One region of the Mesorhizobium sp. P160927 genome, then DNA from elsewhere that is predicted to be linked to it. Evidence: predicted binding sites of a transcription regulator. Region 1 holds the regulator's gene; the other holds the start of a gene.
The links. The regulator HrcA, encoded in region 1, represses chaperone genes, less so after heat shock. The targets are predictions, from matches to a motif close to GTTAGCACTCNCNNNNNGNGAGTGCTAAC.

Region 1 (3,202 bases):
CGCCTGCATCAGCACGTCGGGATTGTCAGCCTTGCCGGCGAGATCGGACCGCTCGCCCTTGTGGCGCGGGTCCTCATTGTCGCCGATATAATACCAGGGCCAGCCATAGAAGGCGCCTTCCCTGACCGATGTCGCGTATTCGGCGGGCACATTGTCGCCGAGCCCGTCACGCTCGTTGACGACACACCATAGCGCGCCGGTCGCCGGCTGGACGGTCATGCCCGAACAGTTGCGCAAGCCGGTGGCGACTGTGCGGCCATTCTTGCCGTCGGGATCGAAGGCCCGGACCTCGGCCCGGCCCGCCTCGGAACCCCAACTGGCGCCGAGCGGCTCAGCCTTGGCCCAGGCGTCGAGCCCGCCCCTGGGCCTCTTGCCCATGTCCTCGGCGACATTCGAGCCGGAGCCGACGGAGAGGTAAAGTGTCTTGCCGTCGGGCGAGAAGGCGATGTCGCGGGTCCAGTGGTGGGTCGAGGGGATGTCACCGACGATGGTTTGCGGCTCGCCCGAGGCCTTCAGGTCGCCATTGCCATAGGCAAAACGCACGATGCTGTCGCTATTGGCGACGTAGACCCATTGCGGGTCCTTGCCCGGGGGATAGAAGGCAATGCCATAGGGCCGGTTGAGACCGCCGGCAAAGATACTTTTCTCAGCGGCTTTCGCGCTGCCCTTCGCCAGGCGATAGACGCGGACCTGGTTGGCCTTGCTGTCGGCAACGAACAGGTCGCCATTGGGTGCGATGCGCACGACGCGCGGATTGTCGATCCCCGAGGCGATCAACTCGGCCGAAAACCCCGGCGGCAGATGCGGCCTTGCATCCGCCGGCATGTCGATTACGCCGGCGCTGTTGGAGGCGGATTCGGTTACATAGGGCTTCGGCAGGTCTTCCGGCTTGATCAGCCGGCGTATGCCGGGCCTGTCCGCCCGCCAGTCGCCGAAGGCGGCCGTACCTTTGAGCAGAGGCTGGTCCGCTTGCTGGGCGAGCGCCGCGGTCGTGATAAACAGTGCGGACATCGCCAGTCCAGCCAGTCGCATCACTTCCTCCAATCAGTCGTGAGGGAAATCAACGATCGGTTTGCCCGTGGGTTCCGTGACGCACAATGACTTGAAGCAACCTCCTGGAATCAGGTCCCGGCAGCGTAAAAATCGTCGTCCAGGCGTTTTTCCAATTCAACGAGATCGGCCGGCAACGGCAGGCCCATGGCGCGCATTTCCCGTAGTTTTTCGCGCAGCTGTTCCTGAATTTCGTGCTGGTCCTCCGGCTGGTTGACCATCTCTTCGAGCAGCAGACTGATCTGGGCCTTGAACGATTCGAGCGCCATTCTTTTTCTCCTTTGCAGCCTGTTTGGATTGGGCCCCGCCAGGAAAGTCATCGTCCTCGGGACAAGCCCGGGGATGGCGACTCTCGAAGTCACTCGCGGTCGAATTCCGGCATGGAAACCAAAGCGATAATTCCTCGGCTCTCTTACCTCAGCATGCGGGAAATCAGCTGCGCCGTATAATCCACCATCGGCACGATGCGGGCATAGTTGAGCCGGGTCGGGCCGATGACGCCGAGCGCACCGACGACGCGGGCGTCCTTGTCGCGATAGGGCGCCACCACCAGCGACGAGCCCGACAGCGAGAACAGCTTGTTCTCCGAGCCGATGAAGATGCGCACGCCCGATCCCTGCTCGGCGAGGTCGAGCAGCTGGATCAGCCCGTCCTGCGTCTCCATGTCCTCGAACAGGTGGCGCAAGAGTTCGATGTCGGCCTGGGCGGTGACGTTTTCCAGCAGATTTGCGCGGCCGCGCACGATGAGCCGCGCCGGCAGGCCGCTTTCGGCGCCGGCCCACACCGCAAGTCCCTTCTCGACGAGGTCCTGCGACAGCGTGTCGAGGGCGGCTCTCGTCTCTTCCTTGATGCGGGCGATCTCGGTGCGCGCCTCGGCCAGCGTGCGGCCGCGAATATGCGCGTTGAGGAAGTTCGAGGCCTCGTGCAGTTGCGAGACGGTGATGCCGGCGGGCAACTCGACGACGCGGTTCTCGACATCGCCATTCTGCGAGACCAGCACGGCAAGCGCCTTGGTCGGCTCCAGCTGGATGAATTCGATATGCTTGAGCGCCACCTCGTTCTTGGCCGCCAGCACCAGGCCGGCGCCGCGCGACATGCCCGACAGCATCTGGCTGGCCTCGGTCAGCATATGCTCCAGCGTCGCGCCCGAGCCGGAGGCCCGCACCTGTGCCTCGATGGTGCGGCGCTCCTCGTCGGAGAGGTCGCCAAGCTCCATGAAGGCGTCGACGAAGAAACGCAGGCCAGCCTGGGTCGGCAGGCGCCCGGCCGAGATGTGCGGCGCATAAATCAGCCCGAGATGCTCGAGGTCGCTCATCACGTTGCGGATGGTGGCGGGCGACAGCGAGGACGGCAGGATGCGCGACAGGCTGCGCGAGCCCACGGGTTCGCCGTCCCGCAGGTAGGAATCGACGATGCGCCGGAAGATGTCGCGCGAGCGCATGTCGAGTGACTGAAGAGCCAACGACTGCGAAACGGGATCGACTGCCTTGGTCATTCGGCCAAAAACCTCTGGTTCAAGGATATAGACTTCGGTGCGCCGCGCGCAACCCGGTGTCTGTGCCGGATCGCTCGGCCATTTTCCTTTGCGCCATGGGCTTGGTGGGGCTACAAGCCGGCCACGATTCAAAAAATGACAAGAAAGCAGGCCGAATGCGCCCCTCCAAACGCCAATTCGACGAAATGCGCGCCATATCCTTCGAGCGCGGCGTCTCCAAGCATGCCGAAGGCTCGTGCCTGGTGAAGTTCGGCGACACGCATGTCCTGTGCACCGCCAGCCTGGAGGAAAAGGTGCCTGGCTGGATGCGCAATTCCGGCAAGGGCTGGGTGACGGCCGAATATGGCATGCTGCCACGCTCGACCGGCGAGCGCATGCGCCGCGAGGCCTCAGCCGGCAAGCAGGGCGGCCGCACGCTGGAAATCCAGCGGCTGATCGGCCGTTCGCTGCGCGCCGTGGTCGACCTGCAGGCGCTGGGCGAACAGCAGATCACCGTCGACTGCGACGTCATCCAGGCCGATGGCGGCACTCGCACCGCTTCGATCACCGGCGGCTGGGTGGCGCTGTATGACTGCCTGCGCTGGATGGAAGCGCGGCAGATGGCCAGCGTTTCGAAAGTGCTGAAGGATCATGTCGCGGCGATTTCCTGCGGCATCC
Region 2 (3,202 bases), 4.3 Mb from region 1:
CGGTCACCTGTTCGGCCACTTTCTTGATGCTTTGCAGGATGCTCATGACGTCGCCTCGCTTGGGGAGCCCAGGGCTGATTCAACCCGATGGCCATCGCTTGGTTCCCGCGGGCTCGGCGCCCGTCGCGGCCGCGAGGCGGAGCACCAAAGATCAGACGGACCTGCCGCCTCCCCCCGCCTGCAGCGCATTGTCCATCGCAGAGGCCGGCGAAACCATGTCCGGCAGCAATATGTCGTTGCGGCGTGCGAAGGTGACCAGCGTCGCGCGCACCGTCTCCGGGTCGATCTCACCGGCGATGCCCGCCTTGCAGGCGTTGAGGGCGACGGAATGAGCGCTGTTGCGGCTGGCGGCCGGCCATTCCTGCAACACCACGTAGGCTTCCATCAGGCTTTCGATCTTCCTCGGAAAGCCCATTCCGACCAGAATGGTCACCGGTTCTTCAAACTGCCAGCGATTCATGGCTTGTGCCTCCTCTCGATTGTGCGAGCCAAACACCGGAAGGGCGAGGCCCGCCGCGTAAGGGTTAATGGGACTGGATGTCGGCGCTCAGCCGCCGGCCGATGCCTCGGACGCCTCCGACACCTGTTGCGCGGCCAAGAACATCAGCGTCGCGGCAACGGTCCGCCGCTTCCAGCCGGCGGCTTCGGCTCTGTCGAGCAGTTCCGCCAGCAGCGGCTTCAGCGCCGCGCGGCATTCGCTTTCATAGGCCAGGAACTCCTTTGCCTGAAGTGTCGGCGCGGGCACGGCCCCAAGGTCAGCAAGTGCATCCATATCTCTCTCCCGACTGGACCACCGCTTCCAGCACCGGAAGCAGTGCCTGCAGGTTGGCTAGCTTCTTTTCATGGATCAGCACGTAGGGCTCGTCGAGTTCGACGCGCATCTTGTCCTGGTTGGTGACGAAATAGGGCGAGAGGTAGCCGCGATCGAACTGCATGCCTTCGACGACTTCCAACTCGGTCTCGGCGGTCTTGGCTTCCTCCACCGTGATGACGCCTTCATTGCCGACCTTCTCCATCGCTTCGGCGAGGAAGCGGCCGATCTCGGCGTCGCCATTGGCGGAGATGGTGCCGACCTGCGCGATCTCGTCGTTGCGGGTCACCTTGCGGGCGTTGGCCTTCAGCTCGGCGACGACAGCGTCCACCGCCTTGTCGATGCCGCGCTTCAGGTCCATCGGGTTCATGCCCGAGGCAACGGCCTTGGCACCCTCCTTGACGATCGCCTGGGCCAGGACGGTCGCGGTGGTGGTGCCGTCGCCGGCAAGGTCATTGGTCTTGGAAGCGACTTCGCGCACCATCTGCGCGCCCATGTTCTCGAACTTGTCCTCGAGCTCGATTTCCTTGGCCACGGTGACGCCATCCTTGGTGATGCGCGGCGCGCCGAACGACTTTTCGATGACGACATTGCGCCCCTTGGGGCCGAGCGTCACCTTCACCGCATTTGCCAGGATATCGACGCCGCGCAGCATCTTCTCGCGCGCTTCGGTATGGAATTTTACCTCTTTTGCAGCCATTGGATCACTCCTCTATCTCTAGGCAGCATTCGTTGACTGGTGGTTTTTCGAAGAAGCCGTCAGGCGGCCTTCTTCACTTGCGCTGTCTGCTCGATCACGCCCATCACGTCGCTTTCCTTCATGATGAGCAGATCCTCGCCCTTGAGCTTGATCTCCGTGCCGGACCATTTGCCGAAAAGGATACGGTCACCCACCCTGACATCCAGTTCGGCCAGTTTGCCGCTGTCGTCGCGCGCGCCTGGACCGACGGCGATGACTTCGCCTTCCTGCGGTTTTTCCTTGGCGGTATCGGGAATGATGACGCCGCCGGAGGTCTTTTCCTCGGCCTCGATGCGGCGGACCAGGATACGGTCATGCAATGGACGGAACGCCATGTCGTTCTCCTCTTGGGACAAACAGGTTTTCAGCTTCCTCCACACCGGACCGGCAATTCGGGCCGCTGCGGAATGCGGCGACCCTTTGGCAGGCATCGCGCGCGCATATCGAGCTAGTTTTCCCTTTTTTCGGTTTCAAGAGGCCGGCCAGAAAATTTTAGCACTCACGCTGGTGGAGTTCCAACCTACTGTTATTGCGGTCTTATTCGCTCTGCGTTGAGAGCTGACGGTTGAATTCCCGCCTCGATACGGCAAAAATATCCGCGGCCAGTACCATCGCGGGCGCCGGAACCGCTCACCCTCTGAAGGAGTTGTTTGCCGACGGCGCACGTCGATGGGCCGAAAGATTTTTTCGCCATTACGGCCACCGCTGCCGCCGAAAGGAGACATGAATGATCGCAAACGTCAGCAAGGAGTTCCGCCTCCAGATGGAGGGCTATGGCCTGACCACCGCACAAATCCATTACCATCTGCCTGACCATCGGAGCCTGCTGCAGCTTTATGTCTGGCAGGACTACGACCTGGCGCCGGAATTCCCCGAACTCAAGGGATTTCTCTCCTATTGGGAGCGCGAATTGGAAGGGCCGCTTCACTCCGTTCACATCGCGCATCACCGGCTCATCACCCCATCGGAATGGCGGGCGGTCGACGGTGTCATCACGGTCCAGTAAGGGCGGCGGCGTCGTGCGGTGCTGACCTCATCAGAAGCCGACCAGCGACCTCATCGGCATCGCCTTCGCACCGCCGCCTGCAAGCAAGCTTCAGATACGATGATCGACCAGCGCCACGCCGAGCCCGGCAAGGATCGAGCCGCGGGTTCCCTGCACCGGCAACCCGGCGCCGCTTGCCGGGGACCGCGCAAGCGCCAGCGAGGCGATGCCGACCGCCGCTAGGTCCGCCATCGAGAACCAGCGGATCAGCGTTCGCCGATGAGGTCGCACTGCAGCCACGGCCGCGTTGGATGCCCTCACAATGCCAGGCTTCCCTGCTCCGCCCCCTCGGCATTGGGATCGCCGGGCGCCGTTGCCCAGGCGAGTTCGACCAGCGTCACGGTGCGCTTTCCCGTGCCGTCGAGCTGGCAGACGATGAGGCCCTGCTCCTCGATATAGGTGAGCAGCCGCCGGGCGCGGCGCATGGAGTGCGAGCCGTAGGCACGGGCGATCGCGCCATCGCTCGGGCATGGCCAGCCCTCCTTCGCCGCGCGCGCGATCATCATGAACACGCCTTGCATGTCCTCCGGCAGCAGCGAAGCGCGCACCGAGACGTCGCGCCACACATCGTCCTCGCTGGTTTCGGCCCCCAGCCCGGCACGGGCGC

Region 2: a site for HrcA is predicted at 2,042-2,070, ahead of AC3CB8_RS24735 (co-chaperone GroES). Genes of this name have one in related genera too.

Annotation. Positions count from the first base shown of each region.
Region 1 is NZ_JBYMDW010000001.1:772,876-776,077, reverse strand. Features, by position in the region: gene AC3CB8_RS03960 (PQQ-dependent sugar dehydrogenase) at 1-1,032, opposite strand, end outside; gene AC3CB8_RS03955 (hypothetical protein) at 1,122-1,319, opposite strand; gene hrcA (heat-inducible transcriptional repressor HrcA) at 1,463-2,545, opposite strand; gene rph (ribonuclease PH) at 2,701-3,202, shown strand, end outside.
Region 2 is NZ_JBYMDW010000001.1:5,066,779-5,069,980, forward strand. Features, by position in the region: gene AC3CB8_RS24715 (cupin domain-containing protein) at 1-46, opposite strand, end outside; gene AC3CB8_RS24720 (DUF982 domain-containing protein) at 152-460, opposite strand; gene AC3CB8_RS24725 (hypothetical protein) at 548-772, opposite strand; partial or broken gene groEL (chaperonin GroEL) at 777-1,511, opposite strand; gene AC3CB8_RS24735 (co-chaperone GroES) at 1,571-1,885, opposite strand; gene AC3CB8_RS24740 (usg protein) at 2,278-2,556, shown strand; gene AC3CB8_RS24745 (hypothetical protein) at 2,647-2,787, opposite strand; gene AC3CB8_RS24750 (helicase HerA domain-containing protein) at 2,853-3,202, opposite strand, start outside.